4 regions of the Kitasatospora sp. NPDC087314 genome follow, and region 4 is predicted to be linked to each of the others. Evidence: riboswitches for the same ligand, from Rfam matches in the RefSeq annotation. Region 4 holds a riboswitch; each other region holds the start of a gene.
What was found. A riboswitch is a leader RNA that binds a small molecule or an ion and turns the genes downstream of it on or off. The one in region 4 is predicted to bind cobalamin.

Region 1 (5,032 bases), on a different contig from region 4:
GGCCCGGATCCGGTCGGATCCGGGCCCTTCCCGCGTTCCCGGGGCCTACGCGCCGCCGGTGTGGACGCTGAACGCCGAACGGCGGGCCGCCCGCGCCACGCCCGGATCCGGGTGCACGCCCGAGACCGCCGTCAGCACCGAGGCCGCCCGCGGGTGCCCCGACTGCCGGGCCCGGGCGAACAGCCGCACCGGATCACCGGCCGAGGCGCCCTCGACGTGGCCCACCAGCAGCTCGGTCTCCCCGTGGTCCAGCACCGCGGCCGCGGTGTCCACCCACAGCCAGGCCGCGTCCTCCGCGCCCAGCACGTCCGCCGGGGAGACGCCCTCGTCCGAGCGCTCCGCCAGCCACAGCAGCGCGTACGGGCGCAGCACCGGCTCGTCCACCGCCGCCCGCACCGCCTGCTCCGCCGGGCCGCCGGCCACCCGCAGCGCCTCGAAGGCCAGTCCGCGCACCAGCGCGTCGTCCCCCTGGGCCGCGTCCAGCAGCTCGGCGACCGCCCGGTCCGCCGGGCGGGCCGCCACCCAGGCGCGGAACTCGGCCCGGGCCGGGCCCGGCGAGTAGTCCGCGCAGGCGTTCAGCAGCTCGAAGGCGCTCTGCTCGATGTGGCCGGCCGCGGTCTGCGCGACCGTGCAGATCTCCTCGAGCTTCGCGCGGACCGCCCAGTGGCCCAGCGGCGACAGCTCGGCGGCGTCGTTCCTGCGCACCACCGCGCCGACGGCCGCCAGGCCGTCCAGCATCCAGTCCAGGACGGCGGCCACGTCCGAGGGCGAGGGCGGGGTGTCGATCTGCGGCTCGCGGCAGGTCCCGCGGACCGCCGACACCGCCGAGGCGGCGTGCGGCACGGGCGACAGGCCCGAACCGTCGGCGCCGCCCACCCGGCGCTCGTCCAGGCCTCGGCGCAGCAGCTCCAGCAGTTCGTTGTCCGAGACCGGGCCGTCCACCAGGTGCAGGAAGGACAGCAGCTGGGGCGCCTGGTCCACCGCCTGCCCGGCCAGCACCGCGAACACGCCGCGCAGGGCGGCGGGCGGCACCGGGGCCAGCAGCGTCCAGGCGTCGAACAGCGCCGACCAGCCGCGGATCACGGCCTCGTCGTCGTGCTCCCAGGCGTGCAGGCGCCAACCCGGGCCGGCACCCCCGTCCCGGGCCTCGACCAGGCCGACCAGCAGGGCCTGCCCCCACGCCTTGGCGGCGGCGGCGACCGTCATGGCCAGCGCCCGGCCCGCCGCACGGGCGTCCTCCGGCAGCAGCTCGCCCCGCTTGTCTACCTCCTCCAGCTCCCCGGCCCAGCGGGCGATCCGGACGGCGTCCACCAGCATCCGGCGCGCCAGCGGTGCCAGCTCGGCAGGCGCCGGGAAGCCGTCCGGCAGGGGAACCCGCCCTCGACCGGGCGCCGGAGCGGGCCCTCGTCGGCGGGGTACCCCGGCCCCGCCCGGCCTGCCTGCGGCGGGTCGATGGGCTGTACCTGGGAGACGGGTCACCGTCGCACCGGTACCGATCGTCGGCGGGAGCGGGGCATCACGGTCGCGCGGATTCCGAGACGTCACGTCGAGCAGTCTTCCCCTTGTACCGGCCTTCTGTCACATCCGGTTGGCCGTACGGACGGGCTGCCGTCGACGGCACCTCCCCAAGATCGGGCAACAGAGGCAAACCGCCTGGCCGGAAACAGGTGGCGGGGTCATGCCAGGCCGGCCCGACGCCCGGAACGCCGGTCGCGGTGCCCGTTCGAGCGGTCACACTGCGTGCGCATCGGGTGGCTGGAGAGGCCGTATCCGGCATCCCGAAACGGGCGCCGACTCGCGGGGGGGCGGAATCAGAGCAAGGGGGTGAGCCAGCGGCGGAGGAGTTCGGTGTAGTGGGTGGGGGCGGAGTTCCACAGGGTGGCGTGGCCGGCGCCGGGGAAGGGCTGGAGGCTGACCACACCGGGGCGGGCGGCGGCGAGGCGCTCCGCGGCGCCGTAGGGGGCGAGCTCGTCGTCCGGGCTGTGCAGGAGGAGGGTGGGCACGCGCAGGTCGGCGCCTTCGGCGATGCGGGAGAAGTCGGCGAGGTCGACGCCGGTGCGGCCCTCGGCGGCGAGGGCGCCGAGTTCGGCGGCGGCACCGGTGTAGCCGGCCCGGGCGGCGCCGCGGCGGGCGGTGGCGGGCAGGTCGAGGACCGGCGAGTCCAGCACCAGGCCGCTGATGGCGTGGGCCCAGGCGGAGCGGGCGGCGGTCTGGAGGGCCATGGTCGCGCCGAGGGACCAGCCGTACAGGATGACCCGGCCGGCGCCGCTGTCGAGCGCGAGCCGGACCGCCGACTCGACGTCGCGCCACTCGGACCCGCCGAAGTGGCCCAGCCCGTCCGGGGAGGCGGGGGCGCCCTGGTCGCCGCGGTAGGTGACGGCGAGGACGGGAAGCCCGAGACGGTCCAGGACGGGGAGGACCGGGAGGGTCTGCTGGCGGTCGGCACCGGGGCCGTGGATCAGGATCACCCAGACACCGCGCTTGCCGTCCAGGCGCCAGGCGGGGAGGGCGCCGAGTTCGCCGTCGGCGGCGGTGTCGGTGAACGGGAGGCCGAGCGCCTCGGTGGGGTCGCCGAGGTGGACGCGGGGGGTGAAGCGGACCTCGGTGCCGGGGGCGAGGGCGCCCCGGTCGGCGCGGACCAGGCGGCGGGTGACACCGTGCTCGTCGCCGTGCAGGACGTCCTCGACGACGGCGTGGCCGTGGTCGTCCCATTCGACGGCCCAGCGGCCGGGGCGCAGGCTCTCGGGGCTGCGGGTGAAGGTGACCCGGCCGGCGGCGAGGCTCTGCACGCGGACCGGGCCGGACTCCTGGACGGCGCTCGCCGGGTGGACCATCCGTTCGGAGGCCCGGCGGCCTATCACCAGGACGGCGGCCCCGGCGCCGACGGCGGCGGCCGCCACGGCGGCCGCGGTTCCCCAACGCATATCGCTCCCCGCTCTGCTGGTCTCGGACCGGACGGTGTTCGTACACCAGTTCATCGGGGGGCCTCGCGGGTGGCCACCGGACTGGGCCGTCCGGGTTACGGCGGTGCGGGCGGGAACGGGAGGGGCAAGCGGGTGCGGTCGGACGGGGCCGGCAGGTGCGTCAGACCGGAACGTCCGGTTCGAGTCGCCCGAGGAGCTCCCAGAAGCGTTCCGCCAGCGGGCGGTCGCGGGCGGGTTCGGGCCGGGCGGCGGGGTCCGGGGAGCCGCCCCAGCTCCCGGAACCCCAGTGGCAGGAGACCTGGTTCTCCTGCTGGAGCACCGTCAGGACGGCGGCGAGGTCGTTCCGGTGGACCGGGACGATCCGGGCGATCGCCCGGACGTGGGCCTGCCAGCGGCCGTCGAACGCACGAAGCGGCCCCGGAGGCCCCTTCGGGCCGCTGGACGATCGCACAGGGTGTCATTCCCCTGCGGGCCGCCTGATCGGAGGTAGCGACGGGGCCCGCGTGTGACCAACCCCTCCGTGACCTCGGTTGACGCCCGGTTCGGCCGCGTGATGGGATCCTGGGGCCAAACGGAGGCATGCAGAGGAAGCCGGTGCGAGTCCGGCGCGGTCCCGCCACTGTCACCGGGGAGCACGCTCGGATTGTTGTTGCCACGGCGGGCCGTCAGAAGCCGCTGGAAGGCCCGGGGGTGCGTTCGACCCGGAAGCCAGGAGACTCTCGCCCCCGCTACGTCGATCCAGGGCGCGGACCCTGAGTGAGGACACGCACGCGATGCAGGCTGCCCCGCCCCGCCGGACCCCACGCGGCCTTCCGCCGAACCTGTCGCGCCCGCCGATACGTTCGCTCCCGTCGTGCGCCCGCTGACCCGCGCCGCCGCGTTCGCGCTGGGCGCCGTCGCGGGCTATGCCGCCGACACCCGCTTCGGCGATCCCCGGCGCGGCCACCCGGTGGCCGCGTTCGGCGCTGCGGCGACCCGGCTGGAGCGCCGGGTGTGGCGGGACGACCGGGTGGCCGGCGCCGGGTACACGGCGCTGTGCGTGGGCGCGGTCACGGCCGGCGCGGTGGCCCTGGACCGTACGGTGGGCCGGCGTCCGCTGGGCCGGGCCGCGCTGGCGGCCGCTGCGACCTGGACGGTGCTCGGCGGCACCTCGCTGACCAGGGAGGCGCGCACCGTCGGCCGTTCGCTCGCCGCGGGCGATCTGGCGGCCGCGCGGGAGCGGCTGCCGCACCTGTGCGGGCGGGATCCGAGCGCGCTGGACGGGCCGCAGATCGCCCGGGCGGTGGTCGAGTCGGTGGCGGAGAACACGGCGGACGCCGTGGTGAACGCACTGGCCTGGGGCACGCTGGCGGGCACGCCGGGGCTGCTGGCGTTCCGCGCGGTGAACACCCTGGACGCGATGGTGGGCCACCGCTCGCCCCGGTACGCCCGGTTCGGCTGGGCGTCGGCCCGGCTGGACGACCTGGCGGGCTGGCCGGGCGCCCGGCTGACGGCGCTGCTGACGGTGGCCGCCGCGCCGGAGCCGCGGACGGCCTGGCGGGTCTGGCGGCGGGACGGCTCGGCGCATCCGAGCCCGAACGCGGGCCAGGCGGAGGCGGCCTTCGCGGGAGCGGTGGGCGTCCGGCTGGGCGGGACCCTGCAGTACGGCGAGCGGGTGGAGCACCGGCCGGTGCTGGGCGCGGAGCTGCGGCCGGTGACGGTGGACGACATCGAGCGGGCCTGCGCGCTCTCCCGGCGGGTGGGCGTGCTGGCCCTGGGTACGACGGTCGCGGGGCATCTGGCGATCCGGTCGTTGGCGGCTTCGAGGCCACGGACGGCTTCGAGAAGGAGGGGCACGGCATGAGCAACGCGCTGCTGGTCGCCGGGACGACCTCGGACGCGGGCAAGAGCGTGGTGACCGCGGGCATCTGCCGCTGGTTGGCCCGTCAGGGGGTCTCGGTCGCGCCGTTCAAGGCGCAGAACATGTCGCTGAACTCCTTCGTCACCGCCGACGGCGCCGAGATCGGCCGGGCGCAGGCGATGCAGGCGCAGGCGGCCCGGGTGGAGCCGGAGGCGGCGATGAACCCGGTGCTGCTGAAGCCGGGCGCGGACGGCCGCAGCCAGGTGGT
Region 2 (5,032 bases), on a different contig from region 4:
TAGGCCGGGCGGTCGGCGGCGCGCAGCGGCAGGGTCTCGCGCAGGGCCGGCTCGTCGACCTGGACGACGGCGGCGCCGGCCGCCTCCAGGTCGACGACCTCGTCGCGCAGCGCGAGGGCGACCTGACGGGCGGTCTCGGCGAGCGGCTGGTCGTCGCGGACGAAGGACCAGGCGAGCATGGTCACCGGGCCGGTGAGCATGCCCTTGACCGGACGGTCCGTCAGCCCCTGTGCGTAGCGGAACCAGTCGACGGTCATCGGCTGCGGACGGGAGATGTCCCCGGCCAGCACCGGCGGCCGCACGTAGCGGGTGCCGTAGGACTGCACCCAGCCGTGCCGGGTGGCCAGGTAGCCGGTGAGCTGCTCGGCGAAGTACTGGACCATGTCGTTGCGTTCGGGCTCGCCGTGCACCAGGACGTCGAGGCCGGCCTTCTCCTGGTAGGCGATGACCTCGCGGACCTCGGCCTCCATCCGCTCCCGGTAGCCGGCCGCGTCGATCCGCCCGGCGGTGAGGTCGGCGCGGGCGGTGCGCAGGTCCGTGGTCTGCGGGAAGGAGCCGATGGTGGTGGTCGGCAGCAACGGCAGGCCGAGCCGGGTCCGCTGGGCCTCGGCCCGGGCCGCGTACGGCTGGGCGCGACGGGTGTCCTGGGCACCGACGGCGGCGGTGCGGGAGCGGACGGCGGGGTCGCGGGTGATCGGCGAGTTCGCGCGGGAGGCGAGGTCGGCGCGGTTGGCGGCGAGTTCGGCGGTGATCGCGCCGACGCCCTCGCGCAGCCCGCGGGCGAGCAGCGAGGTCTCCGCCGCCTTCTGCCGGGCGAAGGCCAGCCAGCGGGCGATCTGCGGGTCCAACTCCCGTTCGGCGGTGGCGTCCAGCGGCACGTGCAGCAGCGAGCAGGACGGTGCCACGTCGACCGTGTCGGCGAGACCGAGCAGGGTCGCCAGGGTGGCGAGCGACTTCTCCAGGTCGTTGATCCAGATGTTGCGGCCGTCGACCACACCCGCGACCAGGCGCTTGCCGGGCAGCCCGCCGACGGCGGCGAGGCCGTCCAGGTTGGCGGCGGCAGGTCCCGTGAAGTCCAGCGCCAGGCCCTCGACCGGGGCCTTGGCCAGGACGGGCAGGGCCTGGCCGAGGCGGTCGAAGTAGCTCGCGACCAGCAGCTTCGGCCGGTCCGTGAGGGCACCGAGCTCACGGTAGGCACGGGCGGCGGCGTTCAGCTCGGCCGGGGTGCGGTCCTGGACGAGCGCGGGCTCGTCCAGCTGCACCCACTCGGCCCCGGCGGCGCGCAGCTCGGCCAGCAGGGCCGCGTAGACGGGCAGCAGCCGGTCGAGCAGGGTGAGCGGCTGGAAGTCGGCGGCCACGCCGGGCGCGGGCTTGGCCAGCAGCAGGTAGGTGACCGGGCCGACCAGCACCGGGCGGGCCCGGTGGCCGAGGGCGACGGCCTCCTCCAGCTCCCCGACCGGCTTCGCGGAGTCGGCGGTGAAGGCGGTGTCGGGGCCGAGTTCGGGCACCAGGTAGTGGTAGTTGGTGTCGAACCACTTGGTCATCTCCAGCGGCGCCACCTCCTGGGTGCCGCGCGCCATCGCGAAGTACCCGGCCAGCGGGTCGGCGTCGACCGCGGCGCGGTGGCGGGCCGGGATCGCGCCGACGGCCACCGTGGTGTCCAGCACGTGGTCGTAGAGCGAGAAGTCGCCGGTGGGGACCTCGCCGACGCCGGCGTCGGCGAGCTGGCGCCAGTTCTCCCGGCGCAGGTCGGCCGCGGTGGTCAGAAGGGCCTCGGCCGTGACGGCGCCCTTCCAGTACCCCTCGATCGCCTTCTTCAGTTCCCGGTTGCCGCCCTGGCGGGGGTAGCCGTACGCGGTGGCGAGGGTTGCCGCGGCTGCGGACTTCGCTGTCAAGGGACTCTCCTTCGCGAGCCTGTTTCCTCTGTTCCCCGGAGACGGGACGAAGGCGCGAAGGGGTGACGAACCGGGCGGCCGACCGCAGGTGTGCCGGTCTCCGCCTGGTATGTACGCCGACCCGCCCACGAGGTCACCGGGATCTCCGCGCGCGATCGGTCGCGCGCGGGCAACAGGCAGGTCTTCGGACTCGCGGGCTCGGCCGTCCCCGAAAGGGCGGACACCTACTGGCCGTCGCTTCCCAGACCCGTCCCGGGCCCAGTGCGTATGACGGCGGTCGTTCCCACTCACCGCTGCGGGGCAGTCCCGGATTCCCACCGGGTTCCCTCTTGCGACGCGCCTGCCTGGCGGGCAGGGCGAACCAGCTGCACCGCGAGCCTATCGGGCGTCCGGCGGTCCTGGTACACCAATCCGAGAACGTGTCCGCGGACTGAGACGCGCGGCGCTGCGGACGGAGCCCGCCGGCCGGTGGGCCGGCGGGCGGCGGGCGGCGGGCGGCGGGCGGCGGGCGACGGGCGACGGGCGACGGGCGGCGGGCGACGGGCGACGGGCGGCGGGCGGCGTCAGCGGCTCCGGGTCAACGGTCCGGGTCAACTCCTCGGCGGCGGCCCGGCCTTTCTCGGGGTGACGACCATGCGGATGTCGTCGGCCGCCCAGCGGACGAACCGCTCGGTCGCATCCACCCGGTGGCCCGGCACGGGGCGGAAGCGGAAACGCTTGAGGAGGACGGCCAACAGCAGTCGGCACTCGACCATGGCCGGGCCCGCGCCCTCGCAGCTGCGCGGGCCGAGCCCGAAGGGGACCCAGGCCAGCCGCGCGCGCCCGGCCACCTGCTCGGGGGTGAACCGCTCGGGACGGAACCGCTCGGGCTCGGGCCAGTGGTCGGGGTTCAGCTGGATGGCCCGGAACGGGTAGAAGACCACCGTCCCGGCCGGGATCCGGTACTCGCCGACCGCGAGCGGTTCGGCGGTCTCCCTCGCGCCGTACGGGCCCGGAGGGTAGAGGCGCAGAGACTCCTTCAGGACCATCTCCAGGTACGGGAGCCGCCGGAGGTCCGCATACCCGGGTGCCGCGCGGTCGCCGAGCACGCGGTCCAGTTCCTCGGTGACCGCGGGTCCAGGAAGGCGAACAGGCACTCCGGCCGCCCGTCCGGGTGCGCCGTGGCCTCCAGCAGCACCGGGTCAGCGACCGACACGGCCGCCTCGGCGCCGGGCAGCTGGAACCGCGCCACGGGACCGTACTCGGCGTGCAGCCACAGCTGGTAGGCGCGCAGCCCACCTGCCTCCGCGATGGCGCCGACACCGCCGTCCGGCCGGGGATCGGGACCTGGGACCTTCATCGGACCTCCTGGTGACACGCGGGCGATGCACGGCCCGAACAATACGCCGCGCTTGCAATTAATCGGTGCGTGCAACTATTGTCGAGTCATCCAAAGTGCACCTGCAAGTATTCGCGAAGGTGTCCCACCACACCTCCCGCACTCCTAACGACCGGCGCCCGCCCCCGCACGGTCGGATACCGCCCACTCGCCCCACCAGGAGTCCGCCATGAGCACCACTCTCTTCACCCCCTACACCCTGAGGACGCTGACCGCCCCCAACCGCATCTGGATGGCGGCGATGTGCCAGTACAGCGCCGCGCCGGACGGCGACGCGGTCGGCGTGCCGACGGACTGGCACTTCGCCCACCTCGCGGCACGCGCCACCGGCGGTACGGGGCTGATCATCACGGAGGCCACGGCCGTCAGCCCCGAAGGCCGCATCACCCCCTACGACCTCGGCATCTGGAACGACGCCCAGGTCACGGCCTTCCGGCGGATCACCGCCTTCCTGAAGGCGCAGGGCACCGTTCCGGTCATCCAGCTCGCCCACGCCGGCCGCAAGGCGTCCACCGAGCGCACCTGGGTCGACCGCGGACGCGCCCTCGCCCCGGGCGAAGCCCACGGATGGACGCCGGTCGCCCCCAGCGCCATCCCCTTCACGCCGACGCGGACCAGGCCCGACGAGCTGACCGTGGATCAGATCAGTGGCATCGCCGGCCAGTTCGCCACCGCCGCCCGCCGCGCGCTCGACGCCGGCTTCCAGGCCATCGAGATCCACGGCGCCCACGGCTACCTCATCCACCAGTTCCTCTCCCCCCACAGCAACCACCGCACCGACGCGTACGGCGGCTCCTTCGAGGGCCGGATCCGCTTCGCGCTGGAGGTCGTCGACGCCGTCCGCTCGGAGTGGCCCGAGGAACTGCCGGTCCTCTTCCGCGTCTCCGCGACCGACTGGCTCACCGAGAATCCGGAGGACGGCCGCGAGGGGTGGACGTCGGAGGACACCGTCCGGCTGGCCAAGGAACTCCAGGCCCACGGCGTGGACCTGATGGACGTCTCCACCGGAGGCCTCGTCCCCGACGCCAGGATCGAAGCAGGCCCCGACTACCAGGTGCCCTTCGCCGAGGCGGTACGCAACGGGACCGGCATGCCCGTGGCGGCCGTCGGCCAGATCACCGATCCCGTCCAGGCCCAGGACATCCTCGCCACCGGCAGGGCCGACGCCGTCCTGCTCGGCCGCGAGCTCCTGCGCAACCCGTACTGGGCGCGCCAGGCCGCCGCCACGCTCGGCGGCCAGGTCTCCTCCCCCGACCAGTACCACCTCGCCTAGGCCCGCCGGCCGGGCTGGGCCGGGCGGGTGACTCCAGGGCGTCGGCGGCGGCGCCGGGCTGGGCCGGGCGGGTGGCTCAGCGCCGTTCCTCGGGGCGGCCGTCCGCCTCCCAACGGGTGTGGAAGGTGCCCTCCCGGTCCACCCGGCGGTAGGTGTGCGCGCCGAAGAAGTCCCGCTGCCCCTGCACCAGCGCGGCCGGCAGCCGCTCCGCCCGCAGGCTGTCGTAGTAGGCGAGCGCGGTCGCGAAGCCGGGGGCGGGCACGCCCAGCTGGGCCGCCGTGGAGACGACCCGCCGCCACGCCGACTGCGCGGCGCCCAGCGCCTCCTGGAAGTGCGCGTCGGTCAGCAGCGTGGGACGTTCCCGGTCCACCTCGTAGGCGGCCCTGATCCGGTCCAGGAACCGGGCCCTGATGATGCAGCCGCCACGCCAGATCGCGGCCATCTCACCGGGGTCGACCTGCCAGGAGTACTCCGCGCTGCCGGCCT
Region 3 (5,032 bases), on a different contig from region 4:
GATCAACGCCGGCCGCCTCTGGGTGGACGGCGAACTGGTCGGCTACCAGCAGAAGGGCGACAAGCTCCACGAGCTCAAGGACCGCGAGGTCGCCGTCAAGCGGCGCGACATCGGCATGGTCTTCCAGCGCTTCAACCTGTTCCCGCACATGACGGCCGTCGAGAACGTCATGGAGGCCCCGGTCCAGGTCAAGGGCGAGAGCAAGGCCGTCGCCCGGGAGCGGGCGATGGGCCTGCTGGAGCGGGTCGGTCTCGCCGACAAGGCGAGGAACTACCCCTCCCAGCTCTCCGGCGGCCAGCAGCAGCGCGTCGCGATCGCCCGCGCGCTGGCCATGAAGCCCAAGCTGATGCTCTTCGACGAGCCGACCTCGGCGCTCGACCCCGAGCTGGTCGGCGACGTCCTGGACGTCATGCGCGGCCTCGCCGAGGAGGGCATGACCATGGTGGTCGTCACCCACGAGATGGGCTTCGCCCGCGAGGTCGGCGACGCGCTGGTGTTCATGGACGGTGGCGTGGTGGTCGAGTCCGGCAACCCCCGCGAGGTACTCACCGACCCCCAGCACGAGCGCACCCGGGCGTTCCTCTCCAAGGTGCTGTAGAGCCCGTACCGTCGGCGCCCGGCAGGCTGCTCCTGCCGGGCGCCGACGTTTTCCCCACCCAGGTAATAGGCTGGACGCAGTCAGCCCGTTACCGACCTTCTGGAAGGACCTCCGTGGAGCTCGCCTCGTACGCCGATCTCGCCGTTCGGCTGGTGAACACCGAGGAGCCCGAGCGCGGCACCGACGCGCTGACGTCCGTGGACGCGGTGCGCGCCCTGTTCTCCGACTCCTCACGGGCCGCCGCGCAGGCCGACGAATCCGACCTGCCCCGGCTGCGGGCGGTGCGCACCAGGCTGCGCGGGGTCTTCGAGGCCGCCGCCGAGGGCGACGAGATCCGGGGCGTCGACCTGCTGAACAGCCTGCTGATGGAGTACCCGGTCAGCCCGCTGGTCTCCGGGCACGACTTCCTGGACGACGCCGGCCGGCCGCGCTGGCACCTGCACCTGGCCGACAACTCCCCGACCGCCACCGCGCACTTCAGCGCGGTCGCCTGCATGGGCCTGGCCGTCCACCTGACCGAGCTGGGCGCCGACCGGCTCGGCATCTGCCAGGCCGCGCCCTGCCGCAACGCCTACCTGGACACCTCGACCAACCGCTCCCGCCGGTACTGCTCGGACCGCTGCGCGACCCGCGCCAACGTCGCCGCGTACCGGGCCCGCAAGCGCCAGGAGGCGGAGGCCGCGGCCCTCGGCGCCGCAGGGTAGGCGCCCGTTCTAGGGCTTGTCCGACACGCCCTGGAGCTCCTCCGCCCAGACGCCCAGGCGGCGGGCCAGGCCCGGCACCCGGGCCAGCCGGGTGGTCAGCAGCAGCCGCTCCAGCCGGCGCCCCGGCGCCAGCCAGGCCGGGCGCGGGCGCAGCCGCAGCAGCACCCGGCCGAGCACCAGTTCGTCCGGCACCGGGCCGTAGCTGCGGCTGTCGCTGTCCACCGGCCGGTTGTCGGACAGCAACCACCAGCCCCCCGGGCGCCGTTCGGCGGCCCGCTTCACCACCAGCAGGTCCTGCTGGAAGGGGTGCCGGAAGAGCACCACCGCGCCGGGCCGGATCGGCGCGCCGTAGCGCACCAGCAGCTGGTCGCCCTCGCGCAGGGTCGGGACCATCGACGGGCCCGCCACGTCGACCAGCCCGAACGGCACCGCGCCGCCGCGCCGGCCCCGCCCCTGGGGTTCCGTGCCCTCCGGTTCCGTGCTCCGCGCCACGACTCCTCCTCCCGGACCACCCGGTCCCAGTCTGCCGTACGGACCGTCACCCTGTTCGATGTCCGGAATACCCCGGTTGCGGGTCCGCCTTTTGCCCTAGGCCCACCGCCCGATCGCGAAACGACGGGGGCGGAAGGGTAATCTCGGGCGCGGGAAGACGATCTAAGGAAGGACTCCCATGTTCTCTCGTCTGTTTGCACCGCGCGCCACCGCCCACGCCCACTGCGACCTGCCCTGCGGCGTGTACGACCCGGCGCAGGCGCGGCTCGAGGCCGAGTCGGTCAAGGCCACCCAGGAGAAGTACCAGGCCAACGAGGACCCGCACTTCCGCGCCCGCGCCATCATCATCAAGGAGCAGCGCGCCGAGGCCGTCAAGCACCACATCTCGGTGCTGTGGAGCGACTACTTCAAGGCCCCGCACTTCGAGAAGTACCCGCAGCTGCACCAGCTGGTCAACGACACCCTGAAGGCCGCCTCGGCCGCCAAGGCGTCCACCGACCCGGCCACCGGCCAGGCCCTGCTGGACCTGATCGCCGAGGTCGACAAGATCTTCTGGGAGACCAAGCAGGCCTGAGCCTGACGCGTCGCCACCCGACCGCCCCCGTCCGCAGCGCCGGACGGGGGCGGTCGTGCGTCCACGCCCGATCGCGGCCCAGGTAAGGGTTGCCTGGCCTGAGTGGCTGTTATGCTGCCAGGGCGTCCGAGGGGGAAGTCCGGTGTGAATCCGGCGCTGACCCGCAACGGTGAGCGCGGCCCGTCGGCCGTGCCAGCCCGATCGCCCTCGGCCGCCGACCTCCCGACAACTCGCCGTGGACTGCGAGGGGACGGCGCCCGGGCCCGCGCCCGTCCGGCGCCCGCCCCCGCACACCCGCGGCCCGAGGCAAGGCGCACCCGTGGACGAGCGGAGCGAGAGAACCACCCGGAGGTGCGCGTGAGCACCGCACCCGTGGGCGGCGGCGCGGTGAGCCCGCCCGCCCGTCGCATACCCGCCGCACCCCTCACCGTCGGTCTGGCCGCCGCCCTGCTGCTCTCACTGGTCTGCGGGGTCGCACTGGGCGCCGCCGGGATCGGCCTGCCCCGCGCCCTGCGGCTGCTGGCCGCCGGACTGACGGGCGGACGGCTGGAGGCGGGCGAGGCCGCCGCCTACGCGATCGTCTGGGAGATCCGGCTGCCGCGCACCGTGCTGGCCGCCGTGGTCGGCGCCGGGCTGGCCGCCACCGGGGTCGCCGTCCAGGCCCTGGTGCGCAACGCGCTGGCCGACCCCTTCGTGCTCGGCGTCTCCTCCGGCGCGGCCGTCGGCGCCAACGCCGTCCTGCTGCTCGGCGCCTTCGCCTCGCTCGGGGTGTGGGCCATCTCGGTCTCCGCGTTCGGCTCCGCGCTGCTCGCCATGGTGCTGGTCTACCTCGCGGCGCGGACGGCCTACGGGCTCACCCCGCTGCGGCTGGTGCTCACCGGCACCGCGCTCTCCTACGGCTTCTCCGCGCTCACCGCGCTGATGGTCTTCGCGGCCGCCCGCGGCGAGGCCGCCCGGGACGCCATGATGTGGCTGCTCGGCAGCCTCGGCGGCGCCACCTGGGGCTCGGTGCCGATCGCCGCCGCCACCGTGCTGGCCGGTCTGGCGTACCTGGCCTGCGCGGCCGGCCGGCTGGACGCGCTCGCCATGGGCGACGAGACGGCCGCCTCGCTCGGCGTGGACCCGGACCGGCTGCGCCGCGAGCTGTTCGTGGTGACCGCCGCCGTCACCGGCACGGTGGTCGCCGTCAGCGGGGCGATCGGCTTCGTCGGGCTGATGGTGCCGCACCTGGCCCGGATGCTGGTCGGCGCCGGACACCGCCGGGTACTGCTGGTCGCGCCGCTCGCCGGGGCGCTGCTGCTGGTCTGGGTGGACATCGTCTCGCGCACCCTGCTGGCGCCCGCCGAACTGCCGGTCGGGGTGGTCACCGCGGTCCTCGGAGTGCCATGCTTCCTGCTGCTGATGCGCCGTCGCGGCTACTCCTTCGGAGGCCGCTGATGGACCTCGCCCTGGACTCCGTCTCGGTCGAACTGGCCGGCGCCCGGCTGGTCCACGACGTCACCCTGGACGCCGCCGCCGGGCAGGTGGTCGGGCTGGTCGGGCCGAACGGCAGCGGCAAGTCGACCCTGCTGCGCTGCGTCTACCGGGCGCTGCGGCCCGCCGCCGGGGCCGTCCGGCTGGACGGCGACGACCTGCACGCGCTCACCGCGCGCGCGGCCGCCCGACGGGTGGCCGCGCTGCCCCAGGAGCACTCCGCCGAGTTCGACTTCACGGTCGCCGAGGTGGTCGCCATGGGCCGGCTGCCGCACCGGCGCGGGCTGGGCGGCCCGGGCGCGGGCGACCACGCGCGCTGCACGGGGGCGCTGCGCAGGGTCGGCGCCGAACACCTGGCCGGGCGGGGCTTCCTGAGCCTGTCCGGCGGCGAGAAGCAGCGGGTGCTGATCGCCCGCGCGCTGGTCCAGGAGCCCCGGCTGCTGGTGCTGGACGAGCCCACCAACCACCTGGACATCGCCCACCAGTTGGACGTCCTGGCGCTGGTCCGGCAGGCCGGACCGACGGTGCTCACCGCGCTGCACGACCTCAACCTGGCGGCCGGCCACTGCGACCTGCTGTACGTGCTGCGGGCCGGCCGGATCGTCGCCTCGGGGCCGCCCGCCGAGGTGCTCCGCCCCGACCTGCTGGCCGAGGTGTTCGGCGTCCGGGCCGCTCCCGTGCGGCACCCGGTGACCGGCGCCGCCCAACTGCTCTTCGACCGGATCCGGCCCACCCCCGAAGACTGATCGACCCCGCGGACCGATCGACCCCGAAAACTGCTCGACCTCGAAAGAAGGCCCGTGCGTACCAAGGCCGTTGCCGCCACCGCCCTGCTCGCCCTCGGACTCACCGCCTGCGGCGCCGAGATCGCCCCGAGCGCCGACTCCACCGCCGCCTCCGCCCACTACCCGGTGACCGTGGAGAACTGCGGCACCAAGCTCACCTTTCCGCAGAAGCCCGCCCGGACGGTGACCAACGACGTCGGCATCACCGAGCTGATGCTCGCCCTCGGCCTCGCCGACCGGATGGCCGGCTACGTGATGCCCGACGACAAGGGCAAGGTCGACCAGGTCGCCTGGAAGGACGGCTACCAGCAGACCGGTTGGCTCTCCAAGAAGGAGATCACCAAGGAGATCGTGCTGGGCGCCAGGGCCGACCTGGTCTTCGCCGGCTGGCACTACGGCTTCGACG
Region 4 (5,032 bases):
CAGCCCTGGTGGGGCGGGATCAGGCGCAGGCCCATCCGGCGGGCGCTGTCGAGCAGGGCCTCGGGGTCGTGCCGGCTCCAGATGTTGGGGTGCAGGACGACGGCCACCGTGTACTCGTCGGCGGGCAGTCGGCGGACCAGGTGCAGGGGCAGGTCGGGGCGGCAGCCGAATAACGAGTGCTCGCTCCAGGTGGAGTTGACGACGACGAGCCGCCGGCCGTCGACGGCGCCGCGGTAGCCGTCGCGGGAGCGGAGGCTGCGGAGCATCCGGTCGAAGCAGGGGTCGCCGACCACGTGGGCGACGTCCAGCGCCTCCGGGCAGGAGACCCGCAGGCGGTCCAGCTGCTCGGGGTGGGAGAGGCCGAGGACGTCGACGAACACCCGGCCGTGGTGGGTGAGTTCGTTGCGGGAGAGGCCGGCGGAGCTGACCGTGTCGCCGGTGGACTCGGTCACCAGGCGGTTGTAGCCGGCGCCGTGCGGGAGGACGACGAGCCGGGCGTCCAGGCGGTGCATGGAGGCGTGGACGGCGCAGGCGACAGCCAGGTCGAAGTGGCGTCGGACGGCGTCCTCCCAGTCCAGCACGGTGATGCCGGGCAGGTCGTGCAGGTACTCGTCCAGGGCGCGGTCGGCGAAGGCGGATCCGGGGTTGACGGTGAAGTACCGTTCGAGGCCGTCCGGGTGCAGCAGGGTGAGGACGTCCAGGACCCGGGTGGCCGAGGTGAGGGTGCGGGCGACCGCCAGCACGCGGGCCTTGACCGGTCGGGTGTTCCAGCGGTCGGCGGGCCAGGCGTGGGGGTGGGACGGCACACCATGATCGTACTCACCCCCGGTGCCGCTCCGGGGCCGTTTCCCGAGTGTCGGTCAGCCCGAGAGCCGGTCAGCCGGTCGCCGCGGTGGGCTCGTGGTGCTCGGCGGCGGCGCACTCGTCGAGGAGGGGGCGCAGGGTGTCGTCCACGAGCCGGTAGCGCACGACGCGGCCGTCCTTGTCGCCGGTGACGACGCCGGCCGTCCGGAGCAGCCGCAGGGCCTGGGAGACGGCGGGGTCGCGCATGCCGGTGGCGACGGCGAGGTCGGTCACGGCGAGCGGGCCGGCCCGGTGGAGGGCGAGCAGGAGGGCGAGCCGTCCGGGGTCGGCGAGCAGGGAGAACCGCTCGGCCCAGGAGCGGACGTGCGCGGTGTCGCCGATCGCGGCGATGGCCTCGCAGACCCGGTGTCCGTCGATGGTGCGGTGGCCCGCGCGGTCGGCCGGTACGAGATGCATGCGCTCATTGTCGCAGGCGGGGGCGTGTGATCCTGGACACCTGCGCAGGTGCGCAGCCTTGCAAGGGTGGGGCCTGGCCCCTACGGTGTTCCCCGCCGTGGTGCTCGGGAAGACCGGTGACGGATCCTCAGGGGTCCCAGCCCGGAGCGGCCCTCGCCACTGTGATCGGGCCATCGCGATCGTCGTCGATGGAGAGTCGTCCGTACCCACGACGCCACTGGGAGCCTCGCGCGCCTGGGAAGGCGGGTACGGAATCCCCGTAAGCCAGGAGACCGGCCACGGCATCTCACGAACTGTTTCCACGAGGTGCTGGAGCGTGACCCGAAGATGACCGTGCCCGAAACCGCCGCCGCCGAGCCGACGGCGACACCGCCCGCGCTGCCCACGTTCCGCTGGAGGCGCGAGGACACCATCCGTACGGCCGGGCTGATGGGGGTGATCGTGGCCATGCACGTGGTGGCCTTCGGGACGCTCGTCTTCCTGGTGGCGCCGCACAAGTACGAGGTCGGTACCCAGGTCTTCGGGGTGGGCCTGGGGATCACCGCGTACACCCTCGGGATGCGGCACGCCTTCGACGCCGACCACATCGCGGTGATCGACAACACCACCCGCAAGCTGATGGCGGACGGCAAGCGGCCGGTCTCGGTCGGCTTCTGGTTCGCCCTCGGGCACTCCTCGATGGTGGTGATCATGGCGGCCCTGGTGGCGGGCGGCGCGCAGCTGGCCAACACCCTGATGGACGACGAGTCGACCACCCACAAGTGGCTCGGGGTGGTCGGGACGACGGCCTCCGGCGCGTTCCTCTACCTGATCGGCGCGCTCAACCTGGCCGCGCTGCTCGGCATCCTCAAGGTGTTCCGGTCGATGCGGGCCGGGTCGTACGACGAGGCGCAGCTGGAGGAGCACCTCAACTCGCGGGGGTTCATGGCCCGGGTGCTGAACCGGGCGACCCGGTCGATCACCCGGCCCGGGCAGATGTTCCCGGTGGGCATGGTGCTGGGGCTCGGCTTCGACACCGCGACCGAGGTCACCCTGATGGTGATGGCCGGGTCGGGCGCGGCGGCCGGGCTGCCCTGGTACGCGATCGTCTGCCTGCCGCTGCTGTTCGCGGCCGGGATGAGCCTGTTCGACACGCTGGACGGGACGTTCATGAACTTCGCGTACCAGTGGGCCTTCGCCAACCCGGTCCGGAAGGTGTACTACAACCTGACGATCACCGGGCTGTCGATCGCGGTGGCGTTCGTCATCGGCACCATCGAGCTGGTCGGCGTGCTGCACGAGAAGCTCGACCTGACCGACCCGGTCACCGGCTGGATCGCGGACATCTCGCTGGACAACGTCGGCTACGCGATCGCCGGGCTGTTCGTGGTGGTCTGGGCCGCGGCGATCGCGTACTGGAAGCTGGCCCGGGTGGAGAAGCGCTGGGTGGCGGCCGAGTAGGGGCCACCGGTGGTCCGACGGCGCCTCCCCCGCAGGTTCGGGGGGAGGCGCCGTCGCGTTGCCGCGGGTCAGTGCCGGTCGCCGTAGCGCTGACGGAAGCGCTCGACCCGGCCGGCGGTGTCCAGGACGCGCGACTGACCGGTGTAGAAGGGGTGGCTGGCCGAGGAGATCTCGACGTCGATCACCGGATAGGTGGTGCCGTCCTCCCACTCGATCGTGCGGTCGCCGGTGACCGTCGAGCGGGTGAGGAAGGCGAGGCCGCCGACCTTGTCGCGGAAGACGACCGGGCGGTAGGCGGGGTGGATGCCGGGCTTCATGGGTGGGCTCCTTCTCGGACGGGCGGGGGTCAGCGCTCTTCGCGGAAGTCGACGTGCCGGCCCGCGACCGGGTCGTACTTGCGCAGGACCATCCGGTCCGGGTCGTTGCGGCGGTTCTTGCGGGTCACGTACGTGTAGCCGGTGCCGGCGGTGGAGCGGAGCTTGATGACGGGGCGCAGTTCGCTGCGGGCCATGGGTGTCCTCCCGGGTGGGCGGGGTGTTCGGAATCGGGGTGTTCGGGGCCGGGGCGAAACCGTACACCGAAATGGAAGTCATTTTCATCTGGTGTAACGTGAGCTCCGTCCCGCCCATTCCCGGACGCCAGGGAGCATCCATGTCCGCCCACTGCCAACTCACCGGCCGTCGACCCGGCTTCGGCAACGCGATCTCGCACTCGCACCGCCGCACCCGCCGCCGCTTCGACCCCAACATCCAGCACAAGCGCTACTGGCTGCCCGGCGAGGGTCGGTACGTCCGGCTCACGCTCAGTGCCAAGGGCATCCGCACCATCGACACGATCGGCATCGAGGCCGCCGTCGCCCGCATCCGCGCCCGAGGGGGGAAGGTCTGATGGCCAAGCGGAGCAAGATCGCCAGGAACGAGCAGCGGCGCGCCGTCGTGGCGCGCTACGCCGAGCGCCGCGCCGAACTCAAGCGGATCATCGCCCACCCCGGCACCGCCCCCGCCGAGCGAGACGCCGCGCAGGCCGAACTCGCCCGCCAGCCCCGTGACGCCAGCGCCACCCGGATCCGCAACCGCGACGCCGTCGACGGCCGCCCGCGCGGCTACCTGCGCGCCTTCGGCCTCTCCCGGATCAACCTCCGCGCCCACGCCCACGCCGGCCACCTGCCCGGCGTCCGGAAGGCCAGCTGGTGAGCGGCGTCGACGGGCCGGACCGCCTGGCCGGAATCGGCGGCCTGGACGGGATCAAGCTGCCGGTGGTGGTGGTCGCCGGGCTCCACGGCGCCGAACGCCGCCTGGCGGTGAACGAGTTGATGCACGGCGCGGTGGACGCGGTGGTCCTCCACCACGACCTGCGGGAGTCCTCGCACGGCCTCGTCCACCGCGAGCTGCGCGACGGGGGAGGCGGGTTCGACGTCGCCGACGTCCCGCTGGTGAACGACTGCCCCTGCTGCGCCCTGCGCGAGGACCTGTTGCCCCGGCTGGTGCGGATCGCCGACGAAGGCCGGTACGGGCTCGCGATCGTCGAACTGTGGGGCGGCAGCGACCCGCACCCGGCCGTCGAGGTGATCGCCGGGGGAGAGGCGGACGGCCGCCACCTGGGGGACGTCGTCGAACTCGCCGGCGTGGTCACCGCCGTCGACCCGGACCGGCTGATCGGCGAACTCTCGGTGTCCGACGACCTGGTGGAGCACGGCGAGCACACCGCCGCCCAGGACGAGCGGACCCGCGCGGAGGCGCTCGCCCACCAGGTCGAGTACGCCACCACCCTGGCGGTGCCGCGCGCGACGGCGCACGCGCCCGGGCTCGCACTGCTCCGCCAGCTCCACCCCACCGCCCGGGTCGTCCGGCTCGGCACCGGCGCGCTGACCCGGGCCGCCCTCGGCGGCTTCGACGTCGCGGCCGCCCGCGACCGGGTCAACCCGGCGATGGCGCTGCTCCCGCAGGAGAGCGACGAGGCCGGCGTCACCACGCTGGTCTGGGAGCGCCGCCGGCCGCTGCACCCCGAGCGGCTGCACCAGGCGCTGGAACTGCTCGTCCCCGCCGCACAGCGCAGCCGCGGCCGCTTCTGGCTGGCGAACCGGCCCGACCTGATGCTCGCCTGGGACGCGGCCGGGGCCAACCTCGCCGTCGAGGAGTGTGAGCCCTGGCTCACCTCCCTGCCGGACGCCGCCTGGGACCTCTACCCGCCCGCCCGCCGGGCCGCCGCCGCCCTCGACTGGCACCCGCTGCACGGCGACCGGGTGCAGCAGCTCTGTTTCACCGCGGAGGGCCTGGACGTCGACGGCGTCACCGGGCTGCTCGATTCCTGCCTGCTCACCGATGCCGAGCTC

Region 1: it holds a riboswitch for cobalamin, as region 4 does, so the genes downstream of both, ACIO5E_RS20575 (cobalamin biosynthesis protein) here and ACIO5E_RS13275 (HoxN/HupN/NixA family nickel/cobalt transporter) in region 4, are expected to answer to the same signal.
Region 2: it holds a riboswitch for cobalamin, as region 4 does, so the genes downstream of both, metE (5-methyltetrahydropteroyltriglutamate--homocysteine S-methyltransferase) here and ACIO5E_RS13275 (HoxN/HupN/NixA family nickel/cobalt transporter) in region 4, are expected to answer to the same signal.
Region 3: it holds a riboswitch for cobalamin, as region 4 does, so the genes downstream of both, ACIO5E_RS17405 (FecCD family ABC transporter permease) here and ACIO5E_RS13275 (HoxN/HupN/NixA family nickel/cobalt transporter) in region 4, are expected to answer to the same signal.

Annotation. Positions count from the first base shown of each region.
Region 1 is NZ_JBIUYE010000009.1:70,353-75,384, forward strand. Features, by position in the region: gene ACIO5E_RS20560 (hypothetical protein) at 46-1,317, opposite strand; gene ACIO5E_RS20565 (alpha/beta hydrolase family protein) at 1,812-2,924, opposite strand; gene ACIO5E_RS20570 (hypothetical protein) at 3,085-3,375, opposite strand; cobalamin riboswitch at 3,508-3,643, shown strand; gene ACIO5E_RS20575 (cobalamin biosynthesis protein) at 3,778-4,767, shown strand; gene ACIO5E_RS20580 (cobyric acid synthase) at 4,764-5,032, shown strand, end outside.
Region 2 is NZ_JBIUYE010000024.1:3,028-8,059, forward strand. Features, by position in the region: gene metE (5-methyltetrahydropteroyltriglutamate--homocysteine S-methyltransferase) at 1-1,895, opposite strand, end outside; cobalamin riboswitch at 2,069-2,242, opposite strand; gene ACIO5E_RS37000 (cytochrome P450) at 2,486-3,031, opposite strand; gene ACIO5E_RS37005 (hypothetical protein) at 2,914-3,234, opposite strand; gene ACIO5E_RS37010 (NADH:flavin oxidoreductase/NADH oxidase) at 3,443-4,546, shown strand; gene gndA (NADP-dependent phosphogluconate dehydrogenase) at 4,623-5,032, opposite strand, start outside.
Region 3 is NZ_JBIUYE010000007.1:213,241-218,272, forward strand. Features, by position in the region: gene ACIO5E_RS17385 (amino acid ABC transporter ATP-binding protein) at 1-598, shown strand, start outside; gene ACIO5E_RS17390 (CGNR zinc finger domain-containing protein) at 712-1,302, shown strand; gene sodX (nickel-type superoxide dismutase maturation protease) at 1,312-1,695, opposite strand; gene sodN (superoxide dismutase, Ni) at 1,973-2,368, shown strand; cobalamin riboswitch at 2,458-2,596, shown strand; gene ACIO5E_RS17405 (FecCD family ABC transporter permease) at 2,720-3,805, shown strand; gene ACIO5E_RS17410 (ABC transporter ATP-binding protein) at 3,805-4,587, shown strand; gene ACIO5E_RS17415 (ABC transporter substrate-binding protein) at 4,642-5,032, shown strand, end outside.
Region 4 is NZ_JBIUYE010000005.1:275,414-280,445, forward strand. Features, by position in the region: gene ACIO5E_RS13265 (hypothetical protein) at 1-806, opposite strand, end outside; gene ACIO5E_RS13270 (ArsR/SmtB family transcription factor) at 877-1,260, opposite strand; cobalamin riboswitch at 1,342-1,556, shown strand; gene ACIO5E_RS13275 (HoxN/HupN/NixA family nickel/cobalt transporter) at 1,588-2,700, shown strand; gene ACIO5E_RS13280 (type B 50S ribosomal protein L31) at 2,769-3,017, opposite strand; gene rpmG (50S ribosomal protein L33) at 3,047-3,211, opposite strand; gene rpmB (50S ribosomal protein L28) at 3,352-3,588, shown strand; gene rpsN (30S ribosomal protein S14) at 3,588-3,893, shown strand; gene ACIO5E_RS13300 (CobW family GTP-binding protein) at 3,890-5,032, shown strand, end outside.